3 regions of the Leuconostoc citreum genome follow, and region 2 is predicted to be linked to each of the others. Evidence: riboswitches for the same ligand, from Rfam matches in the RefSeq annotation. Region 2 holds a riboswitch; each other region holds the start of a gene.
What was found. Region 2 has a riboswitch for lysine ahead of lysA (diaminopimelate decarboxylase). Riboswitches for the same ligand answer to the same signal wherever they lie in the genome.
Positions count from the first base shown of each region.

Region 1: linked by a shared signal. The riboswitch ahead of FGL72_RS07460 (amino acid permease) and the one ahead of lysA (diaminopimelate decarboxylase) in region 2 are both predicted to bind lysine.
Region 3: linked by a shared signal. The riboswitch ahead of alr (alanine racemase) and the one ahead of lysA (diaminopimelate decarboxylase) in region 2 are both predicted to bind lysine.

Region 1 covers NZ_CP042410.1:1,501,236-1,505,588, forward strand. Annotated here, with positions in the region: gene FGL72_RS07460 (amino acid permease) at 106-1,545, opposite strand; lysine riboswitch at 1,621-1,789, opposite strand; gene FGL72_RS07465 (phospholipid phosphatase) at 1,807-2,463, opposite strand; gene FGL72_RS07470 (sulfite exporter TauE/SafE family protein) at 2,582-3,409, shown strand; gene FGL72_RS07475 (DUF1634 domain-containing protein) at 3,421-3,783, shown strand; gene FGL72_RS07480 (LCP family protein) at 3,800-4,353, shown strand, end outside.
Region 2 covers NZ_CP042410.1:437,896-442,248, forward strand. Annotated here, with positions in the region: gene FGL72_RS02095 (nicotinate phosphoribosyltransferase) at 1-884, shown strand, start outside; gene FGL72_RS02100 (hypothetical protein) at 894-1,229, shown strand; lysine riboswitch at 1,288-1,462, shown strand; gene lysA (diaminopimelate decarboxylase) at 1,577-2,878, shown strand; gene dapD (2,3,4,5-tetrahydropyridine-2,6-dicarboxylate N-acetyltransferase) at 2,897-3,601, shown strand; gene FGL72_RS02115 (N-acetyldiaminopimelate deacetylase) at 3,601-4,353, shown strand, end outside.
Region 3 covers NZ_CP042410.1:1,570,726-1,575,078, reverse strand. Annotated here, with positions in the region: gene FGL72_RS07815 (ABC-F family ATP-binding cassette domain-containing protein) at 1-1,428, shown strand, start outside; gene FGL72_RS07810 (isopentenyl transferase family protein) at 1,588-2,067, shown strand; lysine riboswitch at 2,082-2,249, shown strand; gene alr (alanine racemase) at 2,328-3,440, shown strand; gene FGL72_RS07800 (aspartate-semialdehyde dehydrogenase) at 3,475-4,353, shown strand, end outside.

The DNA.
Region 1 (4,353 bases), 800 kb from region 2:
TTATTCGTGGTTCCATTATAGCAGTCGTATGACTGAAATTCTAATACAACATCGCTTGACAAAATAAAGCAATAAAAAAACCAGTCATATACTGGCTTTAAGACATTAGCGATGTTGTTTTAAATCAACCGCCTCTAATTTAATCATTTTTGTTTTATATCTTATTTTGTAACCAAAGTACAAAATGACAAATAGCGGTACAGAGAGATAAGTAACAGCTATTTTTTCCCAATTCAAATGCGTAAAACTACCTGGATCTTGACCGATAATCACCCCGATTGAAATCACAAGCGCAAATAGTGGGCCAAACGGGAACCACTTCGCTTTATATTTCAAAGCTTTTAAATCTTTTCCTTGGGCCACATAAGCCCTACGGAAACGATAATGTGAAATGGCGATGCCAACCCAAGCAATGAAGCCAGTTAACCCAGAAGCATTTACCAACCATGTGTAGGCAACAGAACCACCTTTTGTATTTGAAATAAACGCTAATAATCCGATAACTGTCGTCAATAGCAAGGCAAACACCGGTACACCACGTGTCGAAACTTTGGCAAAAATCTTAGGTGCCTCCCCCTTACGTGCCATAGCGTACAACATTCGTGTTGAGGCATATGAGCCCGAGTTAGCTGAAGAGACAATCGATGTCAAAATAACCGCATTCATTAAACTAGCGGCAAAGGCAATTCCGGCATTTTTAAAGACAATCGTGAAAGGCGACACAGCCACATTTTCCGTTGATGAGCTGAGTAAGCGCGGATCTTGATAATAAACTAATGCTGAAATAACAAAAATTGCTAAAATATAAAATAGCAAAATACGCCAAAATACTTGATTAATCGCCTTGGGAACTGACTTATCAGGATCTTGTGCCTCACCAGCCGTAATCCCGATTAACTCCGTACCTTGAAAGGAAAAACCTGCCACTACAAACACTGATAATACAGCCTGTGGTCCGCCAACAAAACCATGGTTACCAACAGAAAGATTTTTCATCACATTAACATCTGAGTGAATCACACCAAAAATAGTTGCTACACCAACAATCAGAAAGGCAATAATTGTAATCACCTTAATCATTGATAACCAAAACTCAGCTTCACCAAAAGCACCCACAGAGAATAAATTGATTAAAAAGATAAGAATTAATGCGACTGCAGAAAATATCCATGCCGGTGTATGCGGAAACCAAAATTTCGATACTAGACCAACCGCCACAATATCAACTGCTAGCGTAATCGCCCAGTTGAACCAATAATTCCATCCCATAGCAAATCCCAATGCTGGATCAACGTATTTTCCTGCGTAATCTGAAAATGACCCTGATGTAGGTGAATATGTTGCCATTTCTCCCAAACTTGTCATTAAAAAATAAACCATTACACCAATTGCTAGATAAGCAACAATCGCACCGAATGGCCCAGCCTGTGCCACGGTTGCCCCAGAAGCAACGAACAACCCTGTCCCTATTGAACCACCTAACGCAATCATTGACACATGACGCGTCTTCAGATTACGTTTAATTTCACCATTATGTTCTGCCATAAAAATCTCCCTGTCGGGGCAAATAAAAAGCCCCTTTCTTATATAGAAAGAGGTTTAAAAAGTCATTGTATCGTAACTTTTCAAAGCACACCACATTACTGTGACAGTCTAACAAGTATTAGTTGTTAGCCCAATATCATTCTGCCTTAAATGATATTTCGGCAACCGCCCCTTTGACGCAAAGTCACAGTTCTTGGCGAACTCATTTGCGCTAATCATGTTGGTTGCAACCTCTTTGATAACTTGAATATCATATCATCTTTAGATTTGTGTGTCAATTTTCAACACAGAACGCCAATGCTGGGCTCGTTTACGATATTGTTGTTCACTCAATTGCCACCAAAAATAACCAAAGAATAAAGCACCCATACCACTTGACAGTGGCATGTCAGCAAACTTCATACGTGCTAACAAGATCAGTAACCAGATCACAACAGTAACTGTTGTGATAATGACACGTGTTCTTTGGTGTTGGCACACTCTGGGTAAAATGATAGCCACAATCACAGCCAAAAATTGTAGCCACCAAACAAGTAATAAATCCGGCATCATCGGCCCAATTTTTAAACCATTTGACCAATAGACTTGGAGTATAAGTGATAATACGCCTGTTAATAGCAACACAGCAAACTGTGTGATGAGAAACCACCACATCGCAATTTGATAGTTAATAGCCTTGAAAAATAACGCTAACCCTATGCTCAATAGGACAATGACCCAATAATGGGCAAAAAGGCCACCCAAAGCTACCCAAATTGCCAAGGCATGTGGTAACAAATTTTGTATCACTAATGTGCCACCATTATCTAATACGTGGACGAACAACATGTCAAAGCGGACTTGTATAGCTAACACTAAGAACAACACACTAAAAACAACAATCAATAATTTTCTTAATCTGTCTGGCTGGATTAACATTTCATTAACTCTCTTGTTTATTTATCACAGTAATTGTACCATTATATACAATGTACACAATAAAAAATAATTAAGTGACGGTATCATAAAGGTGTCTTTATCTATAGCGATTATCATCATGTTATCTGTTGGCGTTTTTGCCGGAATTTTGGGTGCCTTACTCGGACTAGGCGGTGGGATTGTTGTCACACCAATTTTAGTCATTGGTTTTAATCTACCCATTCATTATGCAATCGGTGCTAGTATTGTCGCAGTCATTGCAACCTCTTCTGGCGCATCTATTGCTTATTTAAAGGATGATTTACTCAATATCCGCACAGCCATGTTTCTGGAAATATTTACAACTGTCGGCGCCTTGCTGGGTGCTATTTTTGCCGGCTTTTTTGCGCCAATTTGGTTGAATTTTTTCTTTGGTATCCTACTAATGTATCAGGCTTTTCGTATGTGGCGCAAATTATATGGCAAGCAAGTATCTGAGACGGTGGCTAAGCCAAACCAACTGGCACACAAGTTACAACTCAATGCTTCTTATTATGATAAAGCGCTCGGCAAGCAAATTGATTATCATGTTGAAAATGTTTTTTTGGGGTCACTGATTATGTTGTGGGCCGGCCTAGCGTCTGGCTTGTTAGGCATTGGTTCTGGTATGTTTAAAGTTTTTGCCATGGATTCTGTCATGAAAATGCCACTCAAGCCTTCCAGTGCGACTTCTAATTTAATGATGGGTGTCACTGCCTCTGCTAGTGCCTTGGTTTACTTTTTCAACGGTACTATCCGAGCTGATATTGCTGTCCCAATAGCACTAGGCATTATTGTTGGCGCAACCATTGGCGCAAGAATGATGCCCCATGTCTCCACACGACACTTACGCCAATTGTTTATTCCGGTTGTTGGTTTAGCTGGTATCCAGTTATTATTAAAGGCCTGTAACATAACATTGTATTAAGGAGTACAGCAATGTTTGATAAACAAAAAGAAAAAAATATTGAGCGTCAAATTGGCGTCACCCTGCGTATTGGTGTCGTCATATCAGTTAGTATTATGCTGGTTGGCTTTGTATATTATCTCTTATCAAATGCACAAACCGGCCTATCAGGTAATCATTGGCCACAGCAATTCAATACATTAATTGTTGCTGCTGTGCAACTCAAACCCGGCGCCATCATGATGTTTGGCTTGTTGTTATTGATTTTAACGCCTATCTTACGCGTGTTAGCCTCTATTTATGCCTTTTATACAATAAAAGATTGGCAATATGTTACAATCACCACAATTGTTCTTTTCATCCTCATGCTTGCCATGTTTATTGGCCAAAATTAACTACCAGGAGAAAATCATGGATCCCAAAAATGATTCACGTTCTAAGCGTTATTCTGCCCCTAGTCATAGGCTACGTAACATTATTTTTGCAGTTATTACCGTTATTGTCCTCGTTATTGGTCTGTTTGCTTGGCAAGCCATCCATAACACCAAAGGTGCACTTGATAAATCATATGCTGGTGCTGGTTTAAAAAAATCACGTGATGTCTCAGATGTTATTAAAAGTGGCCGTCCTATTTCGATTTTGCTCTATGGCACAGATACAGGTGAATTGGGACGTACCTATCGTGGGCGCACCGACTCGATGATGTTGTTGCTTATTAACCCTAAAACAGAGAAAACAACCCTTATTTCATTGGCACGCGATGCCATGGTATCGATTGTCGGTTATGAAAATACTTTTCCTCAAAAATTGAATGCCGCGTACGCCTATGGCGCCACCGCAACGTCCATTAAAACTGTCGAATCTTTTTTGAATATTCCAATTGATTATTATGCCTTAGTCAACATGGGCGGTTTATCAAATATGGTTAACCAGGTTGGTGGCATTTCGGTTAAGTCCCCGATTGA
Region 2 (4,353 bases):
TAACAAATTTACCAGTTGCTGTTAACGATTTTGGATTACGTGGCGCAACATCTTTGATGTCTGGAAAACGTGGCGGGGCAGCCCATTTATTACATTTTCAAGGTTCAGATAATATGGCTGCTTCAAGTTATTTTGAGGCAGTTTACGGTGTTTCAGGTCGCGCGGCATCGGTCTGGGCAACCGAACATTCAGTAGCCACAGCTTACGGTCCGGGAGAAGGTGAAATAGATTATGTTAATGCACAACTTGATCGGGCACCTGATGATGCGATTTTATCAATTGTGATTGATTCATATGATGCGCTAAATTTCGTGACCCATGTTATCGGATCAGCGACGATTAAACAACGAATACGTAGCCGTCAAGGTCGCATTGTGTTACGACCAGATTCTGGTGATCCTGAAATTATTGATTTGCAGGTCTTGAATTTGCTTGCTGATATCTTTGGAACAACCTTAAATGATAAAGGCTATCGTATTTTGAATGACAATGTTGGTATTATTCAAGGCGATGGTATGAAAGCAGATACAATTGTGTCATTATATGAAACCATAATAGCTGCAGGTTGGTCAGCTGACAATCTCATTGTTGGGTCAGGTGGTGGGCTTTTGCAAGAAGGATTCACACGTGACACGGAAAGATTTGCAATCAAAGCCGCTTACGCAGAAACAGCTGATGGGCGTCACATTAACATTCAAAAAAATCCTAAAACAGACATGACCAAAGCGTCCAAAGCTGGTTTATTGAAAGTCATTCTAGATGGTAATACGATTAAAACAGTAGCGCAAGATGTAGCTGGCGATGATTTGTTAGCGACTGTTTATGAAGATGGGAAACTCTCGGCGATTGATGGTCCAAGTATTATTCACCGTGCTAGTTTATGAGGTCAGTTAATGAATTATCAATTTAAAAAAGCAGCAGATATCAATCAAAATGTCACAACGCAGCATTTAGACGAAAAGGCTGCAGCACAAGCCTATCGGGATTTAGAGTCAAGAGAAAGACAACCAAAAACAGAGGTAGATACTACGCTAGTCGGTCATGGCATTCAGGCTTTAGCAACAGAATCAGCTATTGGCAAAGATGAACGTCAAGCGAAAGTATTAGCGCTTTTTAATAATGGTATGACGAGCTATATTGATTTAGCCTTTGAAATGAATTTAGCTGAATCAACAATTCGACAGTATGGGCGTGAATTAGGTTTAAAATTTATTGATACTGAATATTAGATTAAAAATTTGACATTTTTTAAACTGTCAGTTATGATTAAACCATAATAAAAATATAATTTCACATAGAGGTCGCGATAGACATAAGTCGCTTATCTGAGCTGTTGTAGCAGCCATGACGTTAAGCAAAAGGGGATATCGCCGAAATAGATAAAAACTACTACTTTGTCTGTTGGGCTAACAATTAATAATTGTTAGACTGTCGTTACATGTAACGGTGAGCTATGGAAACTGTCAAAATTGCTAAGCAAAAGCCTTTTGTCCGTGACCATGTCTCGAACAAAGGGCTTTTTATGTTGATAATGATGGCATATGATACTAAATCTATATGTCGTTTAGGAGGGCACATGAATTATCCAACAAATGAACAAAATCACCTCACCATTGACCATGTTGATGCGGTTGACCTTGCTAGTACTTACGGTACACCACTTTATGTTTATGACGTGACTAAAATTAGGCAAACAATGCGAGCATTTAAAGCCATTTTTGAAAAAGAAAATGTCCCATACATCGTTAGTTATGCTTCAAAAGCATTTGCGACAAAGGCAATTTATCAAGTGGCACAGCAAGAAGGCATTCACGCAGATGTTGTTTCAGGTGGGGAACTTTATACTGCTATTCAAGCTGGTTTTAACCCAAAGCACTTAAGCTTTAATGGCAATAATAAAAGTTGGGATGAACTGATGATGGCTGTTCAACAGGGTATTGGGACAGTTATTGTGGATAATTTTTTGGAGTTGCAATTATTGTCTGAAATCGCTGAAAAATGTCAAGTAGTACAAGATATTTTGTTGCGTATTTCACCAGGAATATCGGCCCACACCCATGAATTTATTAGCACCGGTCAGCAAGATTCAAAATTTGGCTTTGATTTACTAACCGGTCAAGCGAAGGCAGCGTATGATATTGCTAGTCAAGATAGCCATTTTCACCTACGAGGTCTACATGCGCATATTGGGTCGCAAATTTTTGATGTCACTGGCTTTGAAAAAAATGCTGCCTTATTAGCAGATACAGCACAAAGTTGGGGATGGCAGCCGGATATTATTAATGTCGGGGGCGGTTTTGGTATTCGTTATACTGATGACGATGAACCACTACCAGAAAGTGACTATGTAAGTGCTATTATTCGTACCTTAAAAGGAAAAGCAGCCGAGTACGATTGGAAAATGCCAGAAATTTGGATTGAACCAGGACGTTCAGTGGTAGGTCCAGCAGGACAAACGCTTTACACTGTTGGCGCGCGAAAAGACATTCCTGATATGCGACACTATATAGCAGTCGATGGTGGTATGGGAGATAATATTAGGCCTGCGTTATACGAGGCTAATTATGAAGCGGTTTTAGCCAATCAACCAAATATTCCAGCACAAGAAGTGGTACGTGTTGCTGGAAAATATTGTGAATCTGGCGATGTTCTTGTTTGGCAACAAAAATTGCCCAAGACGCAAGCAGGTGATATTTTATCCGTCTTAGCAACAGGTGCTTATGGGTATGCAATGGCTTCAAACTATAATCGCAACCCACGTCCAGCAGTTGTTTTTGTGGAAAATGGACAGCATCAGCTTGTCGTTGCACGCGAAACATATGAACATATTGCGGCCCTGGATCGTGACTACACGCTATCAGCAAATATGACACATTAAAATTGGGAGAAAAATAATATGACAACAGCAAATGATGCACAACAATTAATTAATTTTATTGCTAATGCGAAGAAAGTAACGCCCGTCAAAGTGACTTATAAGGGTGTATTAACTGGCGAAATTCCAGCCACTGTGCAACAGTTTGGTGGTGTATCTTTTGGACAATTAATTGGGGATTGGTCAGAAATTCAACCGTTAATTGCAGCATTGCCGGCCGAAAATGTGTTTGTCGAAAATGATGCACGAAATTCAGCTGTACCACTACTTGATAAAAAGGCTGTCAATGCACGTATTGAACCAGGAGCAATTATTCGAGAGCAGGTAACAATAGGTGACAATGCGGTGATTATGCTAGGTGCTGTGATTAACATTGGTGCTGAAATCGGTTCAGGAACAATGATTGATATGGGTGCCGTTTTGGGCGGAAGGGCAATTGTTGGCGAACAATCACATATTGGTGCTGGCGCTGTATTAGCAGGCGTAATCGAACCAGCTTCAGCCCAACCAGTTCGTATTGGAGATCATGTTTTAGTTGGGGCGAATGCGGTAGTCATTGAAGGTGTACAGGTTGGAGACGGTGCTGTGGTCGCAGCAGGGGCAATCGTGACAAAAGATGTGCCAGCTAATACCGTTGTCGCAGGCGTACCAGCCAAAATTATTAAGCAAATTGATTCAAAAACGCAACAAAAGACTGCTTTAATCGATGCCTTACGAGGTCTCTAATGTCTGAAATAAATTTTGAAACACTACAAACATTTCGTCGTGAATTACATCAAATACCTGAGACGGCACTTGAAGAATTTAAGACACATGATTATTTGTTAACCAAACTTAAGTCTTGGCAACAAGATTATATGACAATTAAGACAGTTGAAGCTTTGCCAACAGCCATTTTAGTCTATTTTCAAGGCACTAATCCAGTACGGACAATTGGTTATCGGACAGATATTGATGCCTTGCCTATACAAGAGGCAACGGGGTTAGACTTTGCATCACAGCATCCTGGCAAAATGCATGCCTGTGGGCATGATGTCCATATGACAATGGCCCTGGGATTGGCACAATATTTTAGTCAGCATCAACCAAAAGACAATCTTATCATTTTCTTTCAACCTGCTGAAGAGGCTGAAAGCGGTGGTAAAGTTGCCTACGATATGGGATTATTTGAAGGTAAATGGCGACCAGGTGAGTTTTATGGGATTCATGACCAACCAAGTTTGCCAGCCGGCACGTTAAGCACGTTGGCTGGTACGTTGTTTGCTGGCACAGCAGAATTAAAAGTTGATGTGATTGGTACAGGTGGGCATGCGGCGTATCCTCATTTAGCTAAAGATCCGATTGTTATTGCTGCCGAATTAATTATCCAACTTCAAACTGTTGTGTCGCGATCTGTTAACCCAATTGCTGGTGGGGTTGTGAGTGTTGGCGTCATTAACGGTGGGTTTGCAAATAATGTCATACCAGACCAAGTGCAT
Region 3 (4,353 bases), 730 kb from region 2:
ACACTTATCAAAATCATTACAGGCCAAGAACTACCATTGTCTGGTAAGATTGAATGGCAAAAGGGTCTGAAAATTGGTTATTTGGATCAATATGCAGAAATACCAGATGGGATGAATTTGGTAGCTTTTTTGCATACTGCTTACCAAGACTTATATGACAAGCAGGATCGCATCACTGCGCTTTACAATGAGTACGCTGAATCCATGAATGACAAATTGTTGACGCGTGCAGGTCGTATGCAAGAAGAACTCGACGCCGCAGGATTTTATGATGTTGATACGCAGATTGAACGCGTTATTTCTGGTCTTGGGTTGGAGGCCATTGGTCGGGACCGAGAACTCGAGCAAATGTCTGGCGGACAACGTGCAAAAGTGATTTTGGCTAAGTTGTTATTAGAAAACGATGATGTCATCATTCTTGATGAGCCAACCAACTATCTGGATGTGGCACATATTACCTGGCTGGAAGATTTCTTGCAGACATATGAAGGCGCTGCTTTAATTATCTCGCACGATTTTGACTTTCTGGATAAAGTAACTAACGCAATTATTGATTTGTCCTTTGGAAAAATCACCAAGTACCGTGGCTCATTTAAAAAGGCGATGCGCCAAAAAGAGGAGCGCGCAGAGCAACAATTACGCCAGTATGAAAAACAGCAGGGTGAAATTGAAAAGGCGCAGAAGTTTATTGCTAAAAACAAAGCGCGTGCGTCAACGTCCAAACAAGCTAAGTCACGAGAAAAGATGTTGGCACGAATGGATAAAATCGATCCACCATCAGAGACGTTGCAAGCGAAGTTTAATTTTCCTTATGTCAATTCGCAATCAGCTAATGCATTAACCGTTAGTGATCTATCTGTTGGTTATGTGACACCTGTTCTAGAGCCGGTTACCTTCTCCATTACGACCGGCCAAAAAATTGTTTTCAAGGGTTTCAATGGTGCTGGTAAATCAACATTAATTAAATCCATTTTGGGTGTTATTCCAGCATTACATGGTGAAGCAGAGTTTTCACCATCTGCTATTGTTAACTACTTTGATCAAGATTTAGAATGGGATAACGATGCTAAAACGCCACTGCAAGAGATGCAAGATCGCTTCCCAACTTTAGAACCCAAAGCACTGCGTACACGTCTTGCTGCGGCTGGTATTAATGCAGAAAATGCACAAAAACCATTACAACAACTATCTGGTGGTGAACAAACAAAGGTTAAATTGGCAATTATGGAGATGAAACCAAGTAACTTCTTAATTCTTGATGAACCAACAAACCACTTAGACGAAGGAACAAAAAACGCCTTGCGCTCAGCTATTGATAAATTTCCGGGAAATGTTATTATTGTTTCCCACGAAGTCAGCTTTACTAAAGGCTTTGGTGATCGCGAATTAAACGTCGCTGCGTTATCCTTTAAGAACGAAACGGATTAAGATAAGTAAGTATATCCATCAGCAATGGTTAATTGGTGGTGCAGTTATAATAAAAGGTTGGGAAAGGCTACTAATAAAGCAGTTCTCGGCCTTTTTATTACGAGCAGTTAGAATCTGTCTATCAGGGAACCGGAATTGTGAGATAGTGTGGCATTTTTTATGAAGATTAGAATTATTGGTCCAGTTGGGAGTGGTAAAACCACCTTTGCCAATGCATTAAGTAAGCAAACAGGCATCCCTGTTACTGCGTTGGATACGTTAAATTGGCATCGAATGGTAACTGGGGATGTTCATAAAACGCCAGCTGAAAGACAAACAGAATTAAATCATGTCGTACGCCAAAACCATTGGATTATTGAAGGCACTCAATACCGTCATGGGCAAGCCGTGTTTGGCGCAGCTGATATTATTTATGTCTTGGATGTGCCATTGTGGCTGAATATTTTTCGGCTTATTACGCGTTGGCTAGATACCCGCATGAATCATGGTCCCAGACAATACCAACAGATATGGCCTTATGTCAAGTGGCTCAAACAGTGGTATCGATACGATAAATTGGCTGTTTTGGCATTGTTAACCCCTTACCGTGATAAAGTGAAGATAGTAAAAGCATTTGACAAAATAAAAACATTAGAATAAAATAAAAACAATGAGAAAATCATAGAGGTTGCCATAGACATGAGTCGCACGTGGAGTATTGATAGATACAATGAAACGTGTCAAAGGGAATATGGCCGAAGCGCTGATACTATCATATCAGTTAGCTGGGGTACTAGTTAATAGCTATTACACTGTCGCATATGCGGGGTGCTATGACGGAAACGAGTTTTTAGTGTAATCCGTGACTGCTATCCCCCAGCAGAAGCGGATTTTTATTTTATGAGAAAAGAGTGTGAATCATGGTAGAGGCGATTACGCGTCCGACGCAAATTGAAATATCTCAAAAAGCTTTAAAAAACAATGTCGCTGTTGTCAAACGTGTTTCGGGTGCAGAAAAAATTTTCTTAGCCGTTAAATCAAATGCCTATGGGTTAGGTTTAATTCCAACAGCTAAAGCAGCAGTTGCTGGTGGTGTGTATGGTTTAGCTGTTGCAATTATTGACGAAGCACTAGCACTGCGCCACGAACGCATCACTGCACCAATACTAATTTTGGGTATTTCACCCGCCGAATATGCTGAACTAATGGCAGTGCAACATATTATGGCAACTGTTGTCTCACTTGATTGGTTACAAGAAGCAGCACAGTATCTCACCGGTGAACAGCGATTACATGTTTCCTTAGGTGTCGATACAGGGATGGGGAGAATTGGTTTTAGAGACCGACAATCATTGTCTGAGGCAATTGACTATGTGCAGGCTCATCGAGATATATTTGATTATGTGGGACTGGCCACACATTTTGCCGAATCAGATTCGGCTGATACAGACTATTTTAATATGCAACTTCAGCGTTGGCATAAGTTGACAGATGGTTTACCAGAACCAGAATATTATCACGTCGCCAACTCTGGTGCAGCAATGTATCATGCTAATGAAGTACCACATGAAGTTATTCGTGTTGGAACCGTACTGTATGGTGTCGAACCATCAAGAGGTGAATTGTGGGATGGCCGAGAACTGGCGCCAGTGATGGCGTTGCGTAGTGAAATGAACTTTGTGAAAGAATTACCAGCCGGCGAAGGTATTAGTTATTCACACAAGTACACCACCTCTGAAAATGAATGGATTGGGACTGTCCCAATTGGCTATGGTGATGGCTGGTTACGCAAAATGACTGGTTTTCATGTCATTGTTGATGGGCAATATGCGCCGATTGTTGGGCAAGTTGCAATGGATCAATTGATGATTCGTTTACCACATGAGTATCCAGTTGGTACAAAAGTAACATTAATTGGAAAAGATGGTGGGTTAGAAAACACAATTGAAGATGTCGCACAGCATGCAGATCTGGCACCGTGGGAAATCATGACCGGAATGCAAGATCGGTTACATCGTATTTTAGTAGACTAGATGAGAGAAACACAACCTGGGAGGGAATGGTAAGATGGTAGCGCGTGAGTATAATGTAGCAATATTAGGGGCAACAGGGGCTGTTGGGACACGCTTAATTGCCCAGCTGGCAGAATCAAAGGTACCGGTTAAGCATTTGAAATTATTAGCTTCACCTCGGTCGGCTGGTAAGAAATTACTGTTCAAGGGCGAAGCATTAACCGTGGAAGCCACAACGCCAGAAAGTTTTAATGATGTTGATTTAGTTTTAGCTTCAGGTGGTGGTGCAGTATCACATCAATTTGCACCAGAAGCAGTTAAGCGTGGTGCAGTTGTGGTTGATAATTCAAGTTACTGGCGTATGCATGATGATGTGCCCTTAGTGGTGCCAGAAGTTAATGAGGCAGCACTGAACAATCATCACGGAATTATTGCTAATCCAAACTGTTCGACGACTCAAATGGTTGTTGCTTTGGAACCTATTCGTCGTGCTTATGGCTTACGCCGTGTCATCGTATCAACCTATCAGGCGGCTTCTGGTGCCGGACAATCGGCTTTGGAAGAACTTAAAACACAAACAGATGCCTATAATCGTGGTGAAGAGATGGTTGCAAACATTTTACCGGTTAAAGGTGCGGCAAAGCATTATCCATTAGCATATAATCTTTTGCCACAAATTGATGTTTTTGAAGCAGATGGCTATACTCATGAAGAATGGAAGATGATTCATGAAACAAAAAAGATTATGTTTGGGGATAAGAATTCCAAAGCTGTCAAAGTGACTGGAACAGCTGTACGTGTACCAGTGCCAATTGGTCACGGTGAGACGGTCTACTTTGAAACTGATGATCATGCTGGTGCAACAACTGAAGGTATTCAAAAGGCGATTAGTCAAGCTGCCGGCGTCGTGTTAGAAGATGACCCAAAATCGCAA